Neorhizobium galegae bv. orientalis str. HAMBI 540: one gene and its partner. The main gene of each other region encodes a partner of the protein of the gene in region 2 in a complex. Links are inferred from orthologs where the notes say so. Each region holds a gene or a part of one and is shown on either strand. Other genes may lie near its edges.

The links.
Region 1: the proteins of RG540_RS19800 (region 2) and dapF are in contact, whole or in part, in a solved structure (PDB 5YGU), measured with the Escherichia coli proteins. The link is inferred for Neorhizobium galegae bv. orientalis str. HAMBI 540 from one-to-one orthologs.

What each region holds. Positions count from the first base shown.
Region 1 is NZ_HG938353.1:3,790,384-3,800,674, forward strand. The notes cover bases 4,474-7,344. They hold dapF (diaminopimelate epimerase), read right to left. Parts: upstream 6,440-7,344; coding sequence 5,507-6,439; downstream 4,474-5,506. Other genes in these bases: mtaB (tRNA (N(6)-L-threonylcarbamoyladenosine(37)-C(2))-methylthiotransferase MtaB), read right to left, coding at 4,474-5,510; RG540_RS18485 (biliverdin-producing heme oxygenase), read right to left, coding at 6,631-7,221; RG540_RS18490 (TonB-dependent receptor), read right to left, coding at 7,250-7,344. In the rest of the region: RG540_RS18445 (heme ABC transporter permease), read left to right, coding at 1-163; heme exporter protein CcmD, read left to right, coding at 169-339; RG540_RS18455 (DsbE family thiol:disulfide interchange protein), read left to right, coding at 336-938; RG540_RS18460 (DUF2585 domain-containing protein), read right to left, coding at 1,340-1,864; RG540_RS18465 (septation protein A), read right to left, coding at 1,924-2,574; signal recognition particle-docking protein FtsY, read right to left, coding at 2,628-4,208; more of mtaB, read right to left, coding at 4,224-4,473; more of RG540_RS18490, read right to left, coding at 7,345-9,796; RG540_RS18495 (FecR family protein), read right to left, coding at 9,933-10,291. UniProt on the Escherichia coli protein: Involved in the succinylase branch of the L-lysine biosynthesis and in the biosynthesis of the pentapeptide incorporated in the peptidoglycan moiety. Catalyzes the stereoinversion of LL-2,6-diaminopimelate (L,L-DAP) to meso-diaminopimelate (meso-DAP).
Region 2 is NZ_HG938353.1:4,100,296-4,108,566, forward strand. What follows is about bases 1-2,941. They hold RG540_RS19800 (RNA pyrophosphohydrolase), read left to right. Parts: upstream 1-1,168; coding sequence 1,169-1,714; downstream 1,715-2,941. Other genes in these bases: RG540_RS19795 (divergent polysaccharide deacetylase family protein), read left to right, coding at 1-1,152; bfr (bacterioferritin), read right to left, coding at 1,832-2,317; RG540_RS19815 (error-prone DNA polymerase), read right to left, coding at 2,744-2,941. Outside these bases: more of RG540_RS19815, read right to left, coding at 2,942-6,187; RG540_RS19820 (Y-family DNA polymerase), read right to left, coding at 6,184-7,605; RG540_RS19825 (ImuA family protein), read right to left, coding at 7,646-8,271. UniProt on the Escherichia coli protein: Master regulator of 5'-end-dependent mRNA decay.

The DNA of each region.
Region 1 (10,291 bases), 310 kb from region 2 along the record:
GACCATCGACCAGGAATTCCTCTGGCCGCTGCTGATCATGGCGATCGCCTTCACCCTGCTGTTCTTCACCCTGCATGTGATGGCGATGCGCAACGAGATTTGGCGCCGCCGCGTCGCAGCCCAGCGCCGCATGGCCGCACGTTTGGCTGGCCGGGAAGCTTAGAGATCATGACCCACACGTTCTACATCGCCATGTCCTATGCCGTAGCGGCCGTCGTCATCCTCTGTCTGATCGCCTGGACCTGGCTGGACGGGCGCGCGCGTCAAAAAGAGCTGGCCGAACTCGAGGCTTCCGGCATCCGCCGCCGCTCCGCCCAGCCGACAGGTGACGCGGCATGAGCGTCGAGACCGGAAACCAGCCAGCCCCGCGCAAAAGCCTGGCGCGTTATGCGCTGCCGCTGATCCCGCTGGTGATTTTCCTCGGTTTTGCCGGCGTCGCCGGCAAGATGCTCTACGATCAGGACGTCAACGGCCGCGACGTCTCAGCCATCCCCTCGGCCCTGATCGGCAAAAAGGCGCCGTCGCTGGCGCTGCCGCCGCTTGAAGGCTCGAACACCGCAGCGCTGACGACCGCAGCGATCGTCGGCAAGCTGACCCTGGTCAATGTCTTCGCCTCCTGGTGCGTCCCCTGCCGCCAGGAACACCCGATCCTGAAGGAACTGGCGAACGACGGCCGGCTCACCATCGTCGGGATCAACTACAAGGACCGCAACGACAACGCGCTGCGTTTCCTTGGCGAACTCGGCAACCCCTACAAGGCGATCGGCGTCGATCCGAACGGCAAGGCGGCGATCGACTGGGGTGTCTACGGCATTCCGGAAAGTTATCTTGTCGCGCCTGATGGCACCATTCTCTACAAGCGGGTCGGCCCGTTCGACGCGCGCAGCTTGACGCAGGATCTCATGCCGGCGATCGAAAAGGCGTCTGCGAAAGGCTGATCAGTCGCCGGGAACTTATTGGCCGCCACTTGAATGCAAGCACCTTTGGCCGCGCGGGACATCTTGTCCAGCGCGGTTTTGGTTTGGGAATGGGGCAGGCGGTATCGAGTATGTGGGAGGTAGGTGTTTGTGCCTGCCCCGACTGTTTCGATGATCTTTCGAGAATTGCCAGGCCCTCGTCACCCATCTCTGCAGCCATCACCGGAAACCGGGGTCCGAAAACCCTTGGACGAGGAGGCCGGTTCGCGAACCCGGTTTCCCATCCGATGACGGGGGTGATTATGAGATGAGTTCGAGAGGCGGGGATGAAAGGGGAAGTGAATATGGCTAAAGCGTTGATGAGGTTGGGCGGATTTTTCTTGGGGTGAGGAAAATCGCCCCCAGTCAAAACCCGTCCGGCACTACAGCCCGCCCTGCCACACACGCACCGCATCCACCGGCCAGATCAGCATCAGCACGTTGAGCGTCAGGTTATCACGGATGATGTAGCCGGTCGCCAGTTCGAAGAAGATGGCGATCGCAATCGTCAGCCAGACCGGCAGGCGCGAGGCGACAAAAAAACCGACCGCCATGAATACGGTGTCCATCGCCGAATTGAGGATGCTGTCGCCGGTATAACCGAGCGCCATCGTCGCCGTGCGGTAGCGGTCGATGATGAGAGGAGAGTTTTCGAGGAGTTCCCAGGCGGCCTCGATCAAGACTGCCAGCGACAGTCGGGCTGCGATCGGGGCGCGGCGCAGGATCAGCCAGCCGAGACCGTAGAACAGGAAACCGTGGATGATGTGCGACGGCGTATACCAGTCCGAGAGATGCTGCGAATTGCCGCTGGTATTCACCCCGCCTTCCCAGAGCTTCACATAACCGCATTCGCAGATCGGAATGCGGCCCATCGCGTAGAGGATGGCGATCTGGAGCAGGAAAAGGATGAGCGCGGCAAGAAACCAGCGTTTCGGCGACGAACTCGAGGGGGAAAATTCCGCTGCCGTCACTTTTCGACCTCGGGTGCCGGTTCCTGGATCGTGTGGCGCATGATCAGCGGCATCTGGGCGATCGTGAAGATGATGGTGATCGGCATCGTGCCCCAGACCTTGAAATTGACCCACACCACATCGGAGAAATTCCGCCAGACGACCTCGTTGATGACGGCCAGGAACAGGAAGAAGATCCCCCAGCGCAGGGTGAGCTTCTTCCAGCCGGCCTCGTCGAGCTGGAAGGCAGCGTTGAAGACGTAGCCGAGCAGCGACTTGCCAAACAGCAGCCCGCCGAGCAGCGCGACGCCGAAGAGCGAGTTGACGATGGTCGGCTTCATCTTGATGAAGGTTTCGTCCTGCAGCCAGATCGACAGCGAACCGAAGATCAGCACCACGACTCCGGACACCATCGGCATGACAGGCAGATGGTGGAAGACGATCTTCGAAGCGATCAGCGAGGCGACGGTCGCCACCATGAACAACGCGGTCGCCACCAGAAGCGGGCCGCCGACCGCCGAAAGCGCCGGGAATTGCGCAACCAGCCATTCGCCGCGCAGGTTGCCGAAGAAGAACACCAGAAGCGGCCCGATTTCCAGCGCGAGCTTCAGCATCGGATGCTGCTTTTCTTCCTTGGTCGGCGTGATGTCGCTTTCGATCGTCTGCATGGGTTCCAACTTTGAGGCCGTTATCGGCGAAGCCAAATCGTCATTCTGTGTCATCAATGCGTCAAACCCGCAATGGCGCGCGCAAAATCCTGCGCCTCGAAGGGTTCGAGATCGTCGACACCCTCGCCGACGCCGATGAAATAGATCGGCAGCTTGTGCTTGGCGGCGATCGCCACCAGAATGCCGCCGCGCGCCGTGCCGTCGAGCTTCGTCATGATAAGCCCGCTGACGCCCGCAACGTTCCGGAAAATCTCGACCTGGTTCATGGCGTTCTGGCCGGTAGTGGCATCCAGCGTCTGCAGCACGGTGTGCGGAGCGTCGGGATCGAGCTTGCCGAGCACCCTGACGATCTTTTCGAGCTCGGCCATCAGTTCGGTGCGGTTCTGCAGCCGGCCGGCGGTATCGATGATCAAGACGTCTGATTTGTTGGCGCGCGCCTGCTCGTAGGCGTCATAGGCAAGACCCGCGGCATCGGCGCCGAGCTTGGTGCCGATGAAGGTCGAACCGGTGCGGTCCGCCCAGATCTTCAGCTGCTCGATCGCGGCCGCGCGAAACGTGTCGCCGGCGGCGAGCATGACCTTGAGGCCTGAACCGGAGAGCTTTGCGGCGAGCTTGCCGATCGTCGTGGTCTTGCCGGTGCCGTTGACGCCGACGACGAGAATGACATGCGGCTTGTGATTGAGATCGAGCGCCAGCGGTTTGGCGACCGGCGCCAGAACCCTTGTGATTTCAGCCGCCATGATTCTCGACACGTCCTCGCCGGTCACGTCCTTGCCGTAACGCTCGGAAGAAAGCGCACCGGTGACCCGCATGGCTGTCTCGACCCCGAGATCGGCCTGGATCAGCAGGTCTTCGAGCTGCTCCAGCGTTTCCTCGTCCAGCTTGCGCTTGGTAAAAAGCGCGCCGATCTGACCAGTGAGCTGCGACGACGTGCGCGCAAGACCGGCACGCAGGCGCTGGAACCAGGTGAGTTTCGGTTGGATGGCGACGGGTTCGGGCGTGGGTTCCGGGCGGGCGGTGGAGAAGCCCTTGGGGAGGGTGGGTTCTAGGCGAGGCGTTTTACCCAGAGCAGGAACCTCTTCGTCTGAAGAAACACCCCCCTCTGTCCTGCCGGACATCTCCCCCTCAAGGGGGGAGATCGAATCGTGGTCCGCACCTTCCCCTAAAACTGCAGCCGAGCCTGTTGTACTGTCGTCCGATGCCGGAGCCGGCGGCGCATCCGTAATCTCCCCCCTTGAGGGGGAGATGTCCGGCAGGACAGAGGGGGGTGCTTCCGCGGCTGCGACGGCCTCTTCTTCGGCCTCGGCCTCCGCCTGCAATAGCGCCAACGGCACCATTCCGATCTCGGATGCGGCTTCGACACCCAAAAGCAGCGCCGGTTCATCCTCTTCGGAAGTCTCCGGCTCGGCCGGCTCGACATTTTCCGCCGCCACATCCGCGACAGGCCCGCCGGCGGTCTCGATCTCGGCCGGTGCGACCGGGTCGACGGGCGAGACCGGCAGGTCTTCGTCGCGCGACTTCGGCTCCAGTTCCGCCTGGATGGCGGCGACGTCCTCCGGCTTTACCGCATCGGGTGCCGGTTCCTCGGAGGGTTTGCCGAAGGTGAAGACGCGCTTGATGAAGCTCAATGCCATGAGAACCTGTTCCGGTTACGCCGCCCGAGACGGGACAAGGGCAGACGCGACCTGCATTTCCAGATGTTTGCCGTTATGGCCGGTAATCATAACGCGCTTGAACTCGCGGGGAATAAGGCGAGGCACTGCCACCAGCGAAAAGTTTTCCGTGTGCGCCATGCCGTTGTTCTCGACGATGATGGCCTGCTCGCTGCCGACCATCCGGTCGAGGTGGGCACGATACAGCAGGTCGCCCCGCGCCCGCAGCCGTGCCGCCCGGTCCTTGACGACAGCCCGGTCCACCTGCGGCATGCGCGCCGCCGGCGTGCCCGGACGCGGGCTGTAGGGAAAGACGTGCAGGAACGAGGTGCCGGCCTCTTCCGCCAGCGTCGCGGCGTTCTCAAACATTTCTTCCGTCTCGGTCGGGAAACCGGCGATCATATCCGCCCCGAAGGCGATCTCCGGGCGCAGGCGCCGCGCCTGTTGCACGAAGGCAAGCGCCTCGGCGCGCGAGTGACGGCGCTTCATCCGCTTCAGGATCATGTCGTCGCCATGCTGCAGCGACAGGTGCAGATGCGGCATGAAGCGCGGCTCGTCGGCGATCAGGTCCCAGAGATGCTTGTCCGCCTCAATGCTGTCGATCGAGGACAGGCGCAGGCGCAGGATCTCCGGCACCTGTTTGAGCAGCGTCTTGGCGAGAAGCCCGAGCGACGGCTGGCCGGGGAGATCGGCGCCATAGCTGGTGGCGTCGACGCCGGTCAGCACGATCTCGCGATAACCGCTTTCCGTCAGCCGCCTTGCCTGATCGACCACCGCGCCCATCGGCACCGAGCGGGAATTGCCGCGGCCATAGGGGATGATGCAGAAGGTGCAGCGATGATCGCAGCCGTTCTGCACCTGGATGAAGGCGCGTACGTGCCCATCGATATGCTTGACCATCTGCGGCGCGGTGGCGCGCACGCTCATGATGTCGTTGACGCGCAGCTTCTCTTCCGCCGAGACGCCAAAATCCGGCAGCGCCCGATAGGAGGCGCTGGTCAGCTTCTCCTCGTTGCCGAGCACGGCATCGACTTCCACCATGCCCGCAAAAGTCTCTTTTTCGGTCTGGGCGGCGCAGCCGGTGACGATGATGCGCGCATGCGGATTTTCCCGCCTGGCGCGGCGGATCGCCTGGCGGGCCTGACGCACGGCCTCGCCGGTGACTGCGCAGGTATTGACGAGGATCGCATTGTTGAGCCCGGCCTTTTCGGCCTCCGCCCGCATCACTTCCGATTCATAGGTATTGAGCCGACAGCCGAAGGTGATGACCTCGACGCCGCTCAATTGACCCGAGCCTCCGGCTCGCCCCTTTGAATTGCATTGGCCTCTGGCTCGTCGTCGCGGATGAAGGTTCCGATGGTCGGATCCACCTTGCCGGACCATTCCCATTCGGCGGGACCGGTCATCACGACGTGATCGTCGTCGCGCCATTCGATGACGAGCGGTTGGCGGATCGGGCTGGAGGCAACGTCAATCGTCACCATACGACCGGTGCGCCCGGTGCGGGCGGCGGAAACGGCGGCAGCACAGGCGGCCGAACCGCAGGCGAGCGTCAGGCCGGCGCCACGTTCCCAGGTGCGGGTGCGCAGCGACGACTTCGACGTGACCTGCGCCAGCGTGATATTGGCCTTTTCCGGAAACATCGGATGGTTTTCGAGCAGCGGTCCGAACAGTTCGAGGTCGAAGCTCATCGGATCGCGGTCGACCCAGAAAATCGCATGCGGATTGCCCATCGACATGGCAGACGGCGAATGCAGGATCGGGGCGTCGATCGGGCCGATCTGCAGCTCGATGCGGCTGGTATCGAAAAATTCCTCGGCAAGCGGAATGCGGTCCCACTCGAAGACCGGCTTGCCCATGTCGACCGAGATCGTGCCGTCCTCATGCTCGACGGCATTGAGGATACCGGCGACGGTCTGGAAGGTAAAGGTCTTGCGGCCGGTCTCGGAGCTAAGCGCCTGCACCACGCAACGCGTGCCGTTGCCGCAGGCCTGGGCCATCGTACCGTCGGAATTAAGGATGTCGATCCAGGCATCGGTGCCTTGAGCCTTCGGATCGTGGATGGCCATGATCTGGTCGAACTGGGTGGCCGGATCGGCATTCAGCGCGATAGCAGCCTGCGGCGTCACCTTGTCGGCGCGTCCGCGCATGTCGACGACCAGGATCTTGTTGCCAAGCCCGTTCATCCGCGCGAATTCCACCAGTTCCGTCATGACGCCAATCCATTCCGGGCCAGATGCCCGCATATCGGGCTGTATATGGCGGAAAAGGCGAGGAATTACCAGTGGGGGCTTGCCTCTGCGCGGCAGCGGTCGACAGGCAGGGAGAGGGAACCGGCCATATACGCTGGAACACGCTGCCCAAGGATCCGCGGGGTCAAGCCCGAAGGCCTCACGCCACGCCCTCAGACGAAAATCTCGTCCACCAGCGCATGCACCCGCCGAAACGCCGACTTAGCGCCTTCGGCCATTTCCGTTTCCTCCACTTCTGACATCTCGAACCCGTTGAAAGCAGCAACGAAAGTGCGCCAGTGCAGGCCGCGGCCGGCGGGGTGGCCGGCGAGGTGGCGGGCGCCGAATTCTTCCGACAGGCCGAGCCTTGCCGCCTGCTTCAGGAGGAAAGCGGCGCCGAGGTTCGAGCCTTCGGCAACGTACAGCCATCCGAGTGCGGCCGGGATACGGAGCCCATCCGTGCCAGCCGTGAGGACGGCCGGCGGGCTTCCGGTCACGTCGGCGATATCCTGGCGCAGCGCTTCAAGCCGGACCCGGCTCGGAAGATCGGGGACGATGCGGTTGAGCCGCGGATCGAGATAGAGCGGATCGACATCCGCATGGAAATGATGCTGCACGGCGAGGAACAGCGCATACCGCTCGCGGCTGGCGAAGGGATCGGCCGCCATAATGCGCGTGTCGAGGCGCTCATGAGTGGCGTCGGTGAGAGCCTTCAGACGCTGGATCCGGGTCGGTGCGGCGGTTGTTTCAAGTTCGATCTGCATAGGTGCTATGTCCAGATGCTTAAATGTTTTAGAATTTGGCCGTCAGGAATGCCCGGATTGTTCGGCCGGGAGCGGGAGTGAACCCGTCGAGCGCATCCACGTAAAATCGGTCCGTCAAGTTCTCCGCCTGGAGGTCGAACGTCAAGTGGTCGGTGATCTTGTAGGTGGCGAACGCATCGACGGTCGTATAGGGAATCCACATGCCCGTATACATCCGGGCTTCCTGCGTGACCGGCGACAGGCGCGCGCCGCCATGCGTGAAGCGGGTGCCAAAACTCAGCCTGTCGTCGAAGAGGCGCATGCCGAGCGTCAGGCTCGCCATGATCTCGGGCGGCATGTGGTTGGCGGCATAATCCATCGACACGGTCGAGTCCGAGCAGGTGGAAAGAGTGCGGCAGAACTCGTAGCTCAGGTACTTGGTCAGCGATCCTTCGCTGAAGAACGGGCCGGCCTCGTAAGAGCCGGAGATTTCGATACCGGAGAACCGGGTGCTCCTGAGATTGTCGAAGGTGAAGACCGGCTGGCCCGGCCCCGCATTGGACGGTACGCGAGAAATATAGTCGGTGTAGTTGTTGTTGAAATAGGACAGCTTGAAGCGCAACGCGTCGTCGGCGAGCAACAGGCCATCTTTACTGTAGTTGACGCCGACTTCCCAGTTCTTCGAGACCTCCGGCTTCAGATAAGGGTTCTGGATGACGTTACCGTCATTGCCCATGGTTTCGCGCATGGTCGGCGGGCGCATGCCTTCGGCATAAAGCGCGTAGAACTGCAGCCCTTCGATCGGCTCCACGATGACGCTGACGGACGGGTTGAACCGGCCGCCTTCCTTGTGCCGGATGCCGGTCCTGGATTCGATACCCTTGTCGTTCATCCAGTAACCGTCATAGCGCAGCCCGGCATTGAGGGCCAGCCAGTCGGTCGCCTCCCACTGGCCGTCGGTGAACACGCTGGCGATCGACCGGTTGCCGATGCTGGGATCCATCTGCACCCCCCGGTCAGTCGTATGACTGCGACTGAAATAGCGCCTGGAATCGATATCCTCGAGCAGGTAGGACGCGCCGTAATTGGCCTTGAACGGCCCGTATTCCGTGTCGAGCAGGCTCGTGTTCGAAATGTCGCCGCCCCAGGTATGGGTCATGGCGTAGCGGGGATCGTCGCCCGGTATAATGTTGAACTGTGGGTAATATAGGCCGAAACCCGTCGACATGGAGTTCTGGTCGACGATGCTCAGCCAGGCATTGACCTTGAGATCGATCAGGTCGCTGGGATTGTACCGATAACGGCTGGTGAACGTGTCGGTCGTGACATCGGATAGCGGCGCCTGCCGGAATGTGTTGTCGCCCGAGGTCAGAAGCGAGGTCATGATCTGGCCGAACTGGCTTTCATAGCGGATATAGCCCAGTTCCAGGCTCTGGTCGTCATCGAAGCGAAGCGTACCCTTGGCGAGAAACGAGGTGGATTCGTTGGACGAATTGAAGACCTCTTCACCCTGTTTGGTGAGCGAGAGGAATTGATTGCGGCCCTGGAACTCGTAGTAATTCTTGCCGTGCTTGCCGGCGAAATAGTTACCGCGATAGCGGCGGGCACCGGCGATGACGAAATCGAAATTGTCCTGCACCGTACCGAGCGCAAAGCTGCCCGAGCCATTGGTGAAATCGAAGAATTCGGCCGAATCCGTCTGCTGGTCGTAGGAATTGACCGTAAAATCTTTCGTCGTGTTGTCCTGGGCGCCGATCTTGATGCGGCCGCCATATTGCTTGCCGTCCTCAACGATATCCTTGGCTTTCAACGTGGTGATCTCGACCACGCCGCCATTGACGCCGGCGCCCACCGCGCCGCCCGTCGGTCCCTTGGAAATGCCGACGCCGCCGATCAGGTCCGGATCGATATAGGTGCGGTCATCGACGCCGCCGTAACCGCGCCAGGTGGTCGTCGTCTGCTGCGTACCGTCGATCGCAACCCGAACGCGGTTCTGGCCCTGCAGCCCGCGAATGTTCACGTTGACGGAACCGCTGCTGTGGTTGTTGGCGGAAATGATGCCCGGCGTGTTCTTGAACAGGTCGCCGGCCGACGAGCCGCGGAAGCGTTGGATCTGCTCGGACGAGATATAGCTCGTCGAACCCGGCGTCTCGTAAGGCGCGTCGACAGCGCGGCCATTGTCGCCATCGCGCAGGACAATCGGATCCAGCGTCGTATCGGGATCACCACCAGTCGCTGCGGCCGCCGAACCCGCAACTTCCAGCGTCACCGTATTGCCGCCGCTTGACCGGAAGGAAACGCCGGTGCCGGAGAGCAGCCGCGACAGGGCGGCAGAGGGCGTCAGCGAACCGGTCACGCCGCCCGTGGTCTTTCCGGCAGTGATTTCGCTGCGATAGACGAGACGCAGGTCGGTCTGGCGGCCGAGCGCGAGAAGTGCGCTTTCAAGCGGCCCGGCGGGAATGGAAACGGCGACCTGCTGCGACTGGACGCCCTGCGCCGGCTGCTGTGCGAAGGCCGGAGCCATGCCGCCCAGCAAGGATGCGCAACCAAGCGCAATCCGGACATGCCGCGAATAAAGCGGTCCCCTCAAATTCATTTAGACCCCCTGCACTCAAACTTCGTGACCGCTCTCATCGCGGCCCCTGATGGTTATGAGTGAAAGAGAGCTCCACCTCCTGATGTGGGTTTTCAAAAAAAGATGAATTTTGTACTCATATTTTCGAACGACTGCCTCAGCGCGACCGGACCAGCGTGACCCAGTCGGAAAGCCGGATGATGCGGATCGGCAGGCTCTCCTGCAGGGCCGTGAAAGTCTGATCGACATCGGTGGCAGTAAACACGCCGCTGACCCGCAGCTGCGAGGCCTGGTCGTCGAGCACCATGATGCGGCCCCGCTGATAACGGCCGATCTGGCCGAGCACCTCACCGAGCGGCCGACCGGAGAAGACCAGCTTGCCGCTGCGCCAACTCGTCAGATCGGCGACATCGCCGGAGCCGGTTGTCAGGCGGCCATCGGTGCCGAGATGCGCGGTGCCGCCGCTTTCGAGCACCGCACGCTGGGAGCCGGCGGTCACCGCCACATGCCCCTCCT
Region 2 (8,271 bases):
GCTCGACGACGGAGCCGAAAGTTTTCTTTTGCAATCGTTTTTGCCGCTTTCGCGGTTGCCGGCATCCTGGGACTTTCGCTCTACGCCATGCGCGGCGATGATGCCCTGAAGCGGGTTGCTTCCAACGTTCCACCCGCCTCCAAGCCCGAACAGACCCAGCCTCCTTCGAAACCTGACCCGAACGCGGCACAGCAATCTGCCGGCATGCCTCGATCAGATCCGAATTCCGGCGCCAATATCGAGCGGACGCTCACCGATGATGGGTCGGTCGTGACCAAGTATACGCCCCGCTCGCGCGATGGCAGCGGGCCGGTGATGATCGGCACCCAGCGGATCGGCCAGGACCCCCGCATGGCTGCCCAACCCAATGATGCGCTTCTGGAGAATTCGCCCCTTGGCCGGCTGCCGATTGTCGGTCCCGGCGGGCAGCGTCCGATGGACCAGTACGCGCGCCCCTGGTCCGGCGCGCGCGGCACCCGCATCGCAATCGTCGTCGGTGGTCTTGGCCTTAGCCAGACAGGCACCCAGCGGGCGATCCGCGACCTGCCGCCCACGGTGACGCTCGCCTTTGCCGTCAGCGGCAACAGTCTGCAGCGCTGGATGCAGGAAGCCCGCCGTGCCGGTCACGAAATCCTGATCCAGGTGCCGTTTGAACCGTTCGATTATCCGACAAACGATCCGGGTCCCGGCACTTTGCTGACCAAGATCTCGGCCAAGGATAATCTCGGCCGCCTCCATCAGGCCATGGGTGAGATCACCAACTATACCGGCGTCATGAACTATCTCGGCGGCCGCTATCTCTCGGATGCCGGCGCGCTGGAACCGGTCCTGCGCGATATTTCCAAGCGGGGACTGCTTTTCCTTGACGACGGGACATCAGCGCAGTCGAAGACGGCGATCGTTGCCAAGGCGATCGAACTGCCCCATGCCTTTGGCGATCTGACGCTTGACGGGCAGTTGCAGAAGGACGCCATCCTCAAGAAACTTGACGAACTGGAGCGCATCGCCGGCCGCAAGGGAACGGCAATCGGCATCGCTTCGGCTTTTGACGAAAGCATCGATGCGATAAGGCAATGGAGCGAGGAAGTCTCGCAGCGCGGGATCGAGATTGTCGGCGTCTCGTCGCTTGCAAGCGAAAGCGTCGAACCGTGATCGATCGGAGTTATCCATGAGCAAGAAAGACAAACGCTCGGTCGTCGCCGAGGAACTTCCCTATCGCCCCTGCGTCGGCATCATGGTTCTGAACCGCGCGGGCCTTGTCTGGGCCGGCCGGCGCATCAGCGAAGGCAATAGCGAATATGATGGTTCGCCGCAGCTTTGGCAGATGCCGCAGGGCGGCATAGACAAGGGCGAGGATCCGCTTCCCGCCGCCTGTCGCGAGCTTTACGAGGAAACGGGGATGCGCTCCGTCACCTTGCTTGCCGAGGCGCAGGATTGGATCAATTACGATCTGCCCGCGCATCTGATCGGCATTGGGTTGAAGGGAAAATATCGCGGCCAGACCCAGCGCTGGTTCGCTTTCCGCTTCGATGGCGACGAGAGCGAGATCGCCATCAACTCGCCGCCGGGCGGACACGCACCGGAATTCGATGCCTGGGAATGGAAGCCGATGGCGGAACTGCCCAGCCTGATCGTGCCATTCAAGCGCGCGGTCTACGACCAGGTCGTCGCGGAGTTTACGCATCTGGCCAAGACGGCAGCCGAACGGCTCTGACCGACCAGGGGCCGACGCTCCTTTCATGGCTGCATAGCCAACGTTCCCATCGACCGAAATGAAAAGACCCGGCGGAGCGGATGCTTCGCCGGGTCCTTTGCGTTCAAATACAGCAATTTATTCGGCAGAATCGGCGGATTCCGCGTTGAGGAGGCCGTAGCGTTCCTCGCCGATCTTCGCCAGCAGATCGAGTTGGGTTTCGAGGAAGTCGATATGGCCTTCCTCATCCATCATAAGCTCCTCGAAGAGCTTCATCGAGACGTAGTCGCCAGCCGCGTGACAGATATCGCGTGAGGCTTTGTAGGCCGTGCGGGCATCATATTCGCCAGCAAGATCGGCTTCCAGGACTTCCTTGACATTCTGACCGATGCGCAACGGGGCAAGCGTCTGCAGGTTGGGATGGCCTTCGAGGAAGATGATGCGATCGATGAGACGATCGGCATGATGCATTTCCTCGATCGACTCTGCCCGTTCCTTTTTCGCGAGCTTCTTGAAACCCCAGTCGTCCAGCAGGCGATAATGCAGCCAATACTGGTTGACGGCGCCTAGCTCGAGAAACAATGCCTCGTTAAGCCGCTCGATGACCTTTGAGTCGCCTTTCAATGTCCGCTCTCCTGTTTTCTTCATGGAACTGTCTCAGGCGGGACATATATACGACCACTTCGTCTTCCGTCGAGTGGTGGTGGGCGTGATATTCCTCGGTCGTGCGGATGATCAGGTCGACAACACTTGGGAAGCAGCCGCAGCAGCGGCCGCGTTTCGCCATGGCATGATAGACCTTTGAGGGTACGATGAGCTGCCAACAGTCCTCATCAAGGAGTTGCGTGATGACGTCCTTGATTTCCCTATCGGTGATGTAATTGCAACTGCAAACCAGCATTCTCGGTCGACCTGCCAAACATGACCCGTAACCTCCTCTTTTTGCGAAAGCGGACAGGAGATGTCAAGAAAGAATCGACATATATGAGTCACTTCTTAAGGGAGCCTGCCATACCCACGGCTTCTTCCTTTGTATCATTGCATCGGTAATTAGTGGAAATTGCGGCCTTTCGGCATGACGCTTCCTGGTCCTGCTCCGCAGGAATCGCCAGCTACCGCCTCCTTTGCACTTCCCCTGCGTGCCTCCTCCATTCCATTCGAACGCCTCTTCTGCCGGTGGTCTCCGCTCGATTGCAGCGCCTCGTCCGAACGGGCCGACACGCCGAACTGCCTCGCCTCTTTCTGCAGCAGACCCAGCATCGGGGTAATGTCCTCGATATGTTCGACCACGGTATGGATGACGCCGCTCTGGCTTTGCAGTCTCCCCCGGATCTTGACCAGCCGCGCGCCCATCACGACCGGCCGATAACGCTCGAAAATCTTCGACCAGACGATCGCATTGGCAACACCGGTCTCGTCTTCCAGCGTCATGAAGATAACGCCCTTGGCCGAGCCCGGTCGCTGCCGGACAAGAACGATCCCGCCGATCGTCACCCTCTGCCCGTTCGGGACCGTCAAAAGATCGACGCTGCGGGTAATCCCCATCGCCTTGAATTCTTCGCGCAGAAATGAAACCGGATGCGCTTTCAGCGAAAGCGAGAGATAGCGGTAATCCTCGATCACCTGTTCGCCGGGCAACATTTCCGGCAGCGCCGCTTTCGCCTCGGGCCGGAGATCCGCACGATCGGCCACATCGAACAAGGGCAGTTTCTCACTTGCCCTCCTGGCATCGAGCCCCCTGACGGCCCAGAGCGCTTCACGGCGGTTGAGTCTCACGGAGTTGAAGGCATCTGCATCCGCCAGCCGCTCGATATCCGACTTGTCGAGACCGGACCGCAGCCAGAGATCGTGGATCGACGTATAACCCTCTCCTCGGTTGGCAATGAACTTCTCGACCATGTCTTTTTCGGCAAGGCCTTTGACCTGTCGAAACCCAAGCCGCACGGCCCGCTCGGTCTTGATGACATCCCGCATGGATCTGTGACGCTTGTCGATCGCGGTTTTGTCGAAAACTGCCTCTTCCAAAGTGCAGTCCCACTCCGACCTGTTGACGTCCACGGGGAGAATCCTGACACCGTGCTCGCGTGCATCCCGTATGAGCTGGGCCGGCGCATAAAATCCCATCGGCTGGGAGTTCATCATCGCCGTGCAGAAGACGTCCGGATAATAGGTCTTGATCCAGGAAGAGGCGTAGACAAGCAAAGCGAATGACGCCGCATGACTTTCCGGAAAGCCGTATTCGGCAAAGCCCTGGATCTGGCTGAAGCAGCTTTCCGCAAATTCCTTGGAATAACGCTCGTTTTTCAACATACCTGCAACAAAATCGGTCTTAAATTCCTCCACTCTTCCCGATCGCTTGAACGTCGCCATCGATCGACGTAGTTTGTCCGCTTTTTCAGGAGAAAAACCGGCTGCAGTTATTGCAATCTGCATTGCCTGCTCTTGAAAGAGAGGTACGCCTAGCGTGCGTTCAAGAACCTTTTCCAATTCAGGACTGGGATATTCGATCGGCTGTTTGTTCCGTTGGGCTTCGCGCCGTTTTAGATACGGGTGGACCATGTTTCCTTGGATAGGGCCAGGTCTGACGATCGCCACTTCGACAACAAGGTCATAGAACTTTTCGGGTCTCAGCCTCGGCAGCATGCTCATCTGCGCCCGGCTCTCGATCTGGAAAACCCCGATCGTGTCCGCACGGCAGATCATGTCGTAAACAGCCTTCTCGGGCCGCTGCTGCAATCCGGCCAATGTCTCATTGACCTGATAATGCCGCTGCATCAGATCGAACGCTTTTTTGAGGCAGGTCAGCATGCCGAGCGCCAGCACGTCGATCTTCAGGAGCTTCAGGGTGTCGAGATCGTCCTTGTCCCATTCGATCATGTAACGGCCCGGCATGGCCGTTTTCATGATCGGCACGATTTCGTCAAGCCGGTCGCGCGTAATCAGGAAACCGCCGACATGCTGGGTGAGATGGCGCGGGAAACCCATAAGTTCCTGCGCATGCGAAAGAACCTGTTTTGTCACAAAGTCGGCAGTGTCGAGACCCGCGGCTTTTGCGTCTCTTTCCGACGTGCCTTCATCCGACCAACCCCACACCGTGCTCGAAAGTGCCGCCTGTACATCCTCGGAGAGCCCAAAAGCCTTGGCAACCTCACGGCCGGCCATTCGGGTCCGATAACTCGTAACCGCCGCCGTCAGGCCGGCATGGCGAAAGCCATAATGCTGATAAATGTACTGGATCACTTCCTCGCGCCGCGCATGTTCAAAATCGACATCGATATCCGGCGGTTCGTTTCGTTCGGTCGAAATGAACCGTTCAAAGAGCAGTGTCGTGGATGTCGGATCGACTTCGGTAATACCGAGACAATAACAGACGCTGGAATTGGCCGCTGAGCCACGCCCCTGGCAGAGGATCTTCAACTCATAGCGGGCATGCCAGACGATGTGGCGAACCGTCAGGAAATAAGGCTCGTATTGCATCTCCTTGATGAGATTGAGCTCATACCTGATCTGCTTGGAAACCTTCTCGGGGATCTTATCCGGATAACGCCACCTGGCGCCCTCCCAGGTAAGACGCTCCAAGGTTTCCGATACGGTTTCACCCGGAACGCTTTCGTCCGGGTAATTATGGCTTAGCTCATCAAGAGAGAAACGCAGGCGGCTGAAAAATCTTCGCGCGTTCGAAATCGCATCCGGATAAGCGTGAAAAAGCCGGGCCATTTCGGCGGCCTGCTTGATGTACCTCTCTCCGTTCGGGGCCAGACGAAAGCCAGCTTCCTGAACCGTCACATGTTCACGAATGGCGGTCACGACGTTTGAAAGCGATCGCCGTTCAGGAAGATGGAAAAGCGGCAGGTTCGTTGCAATCAACGGCAGACGGTTTTGGAAAGCCATCCGAGAAAATATCGCAAAGACAAGCCTGTCCCGTCCGTCATAGGTCGGCGACAGGGCGAAATAGATATTTTTGCCGAATTTTTCTCGATAGTCCTTCAGCTTTTTATTCAGGTCCACCAGATACCGGGCATCTTCAGCACGCGAAAAATCCGGAACGACGGCGAGCATCATTTCTTCCTTGCACCATTCGAGAAGATCCCATCCCTCAAGGATGCAGGAACCCTTCTCCGTCCTGAGGTTTCCACGGCTCAGAAGACGACAGAGATTCGCCCAGCCTTTCCGATTCAGAGGATAGGCCAGCACGTCCGGCGTATCGTCGGCGAAGACGAGCCGTGCCCCCGGATAAAAGGCGCAAGGTTCGATTGCCTCTTCTTCGTCTTCTTTCCTGCCTTCCTTCTTCTGACGCTCGTAGGTCTCCTTCATATTCCGGACCTGACTATGGGCGCGCACTACGCCGGCAACCGAATTCCGATCGGCAATCCCAAGCCCGGAGAGACCAAGCACACTCGCGGTAACAACCATTTCCTCCGGCCTTGCCGCGCCCTCCAGGAAGGAGAAGTTCGTCTTCGCGCCGATCTCGAAAAAAACGGGAGCGTCCGTCATGCGAAAATCCCATGCACGCGCCAGGTCGGCGCAGTTTTGCCGGCAACGTAATGACCGGCGCGGAAAATCCAGAAACGGCGGCCAGCTTCACTTTCAAGCCTGAAATAGTCGCGCTCCTCGACATCTTCCGCGTCATTCCACCATTCGGGCGAAATCCGCTCCGGCCCCTCCGCACGGATGACTTCATGGACGATGCGGCGCCAGCGGAAACGCTGGGGAGGGCCATCGGGCACCGTTGCCGCGAAGGCTTCCATCAGTTCCGGATGACGGAAGAGCCGCAAGGGGCGGTCGCTTCTCGGCGCGAAGGCAAAAATTTCCTCGGTTTTTTCCCGGACAATCCGCGAGGCAATCGCCGGCACGAACACTTCCGCGCGCTCCGGGACGTGGCTCTGCTTCGGTTCGGCGATCTGCAGACAGTCGGCCCCGAGCCGGGCCGAAACCCGATCGACAAAATCGGCAAGCGAGATTTCGCTATCGCCATTGCCGGTGAAATCACCCTGGGAAATCCTGAAGGCATCGTATTGCAACACGTTGAGGCGCAGGAGCTCGAAACCAAAGCCGGCATCGAGGTCATCGTGCACGGCGTTCAGGCGCTCCGAAAACAGCGAGGAGATCCGTTTCGGATCCTGCAACGGCTGCGAGGCACCGGCGGCGATGCGAAACACCCGGCCATCGACCCGGAAAAGCACCAGTTCGAAAACACGTCCCCCGACACCACGGGCTTCCAATTCCGATTTCAATGAAATGGCAATCTGGCCGGTCAGCTGCAAGATATGCTCTTCCGCCTGGATCGGTTCTGGAAGCCTCCGCTCGGCGGAAAGGGCCGCCACGGGCCGGCGAGGCGAGATGGCTTCCTCATTGTGACCGAGCGCCTGATCCAGCCGAAGCAATAGATGAATGCCGAAACGGCGAGCCAACGGCGCACGCGGCATCGGCAGAAGGTCGCCGATCCTTTTCAGTCCGAGCTTGTAGAGCGCCGCGATGGTGGCCTCATCGATACGCAAAGCGTTGACCGACAGAGGCGCCAGCACCGCCTCCGTCACCTGGTCGGCAATCACGCCGCCGCGGCCGAAGCGACAGGCGGCCCAGGACAGGCCCGGTGACGAGGAGATCGCCCCTTTGACATCGAATCCCATCTGCAAAAGTCGGCCAAGAATGTCCTTGAGCAGAGCCTCCTCGCCACCGAAGAGGTGGGTGCAGCCGGTTATGTCGAGAAACAGGCCTTCGCGGCCGTCCAGCGCCACCAGCGGGGTGTAACGATCGCACCAATCGGCAATCGCCTCGAGAAGGCCCTGGTCCGCCGCGCCATCCTCGTCCACCACGTCGATCTTCGGGAACATGGCGCGCGCTTCCGCCAACCCCTGCCCACGCTTCAGCCCGAGACGTTCGGAAACCTCGTCGAGCGCTGTGAGCCGCATGGCGTTTTCGCGCCGGCCGGCACAGAGGATCGGAGGATGTTCAGGACGCCCTTTCGAACGCCATGACAGTCCCCAGAGCCGGCGCGCGATCCTGTCGGTCGGCAGATGCGGGAAGACGAGCGCCAGGATGCGCTGGCGGGTTGTGGAAAGAGAAAGCCTCTCCTGCCTCTCGGCCGAGGGAAAATTGACGGTCATGGGGATTCCACTCCAGAAGTAGGGATAGCGGAGCCGGGATGCGGCTCTTCTCCAGGGTCAGCCTGAAAACGGGATGACCGATGCTGCCGCCAAGCTCGGATCCCTCCGGAAGATGCCGGCGAGCCGCCGGCGCCGGTTCGACAAGAAAGCGGAACGAGGCGCTGCTTGCCTCCTCCTCTCCCGCATGCCGCAACAGAAAGAGCGGCCGTCCCGCCGCCTTTGCCCTCAGACCCAGCCTGCGGCTTTCGGTGAGGCCGAAATGCCTGGGGTTGCCCCGGATTTCGAGAATGGTGGCGACAACAGCCCCGCTGGCCACCGCGGTCTCCGCAAGCCACAGGGCATCGTCCAGCTTGCGCGGCGAGGCGTAAAGAACATCCCGCAGGCTCAATCCGAACTGTTTGAGGCCGACGGAATAGGGAATTCCGGCCTCCTGTGTGGACACGACATCGCCGATCCACAGAACCGGCGCGT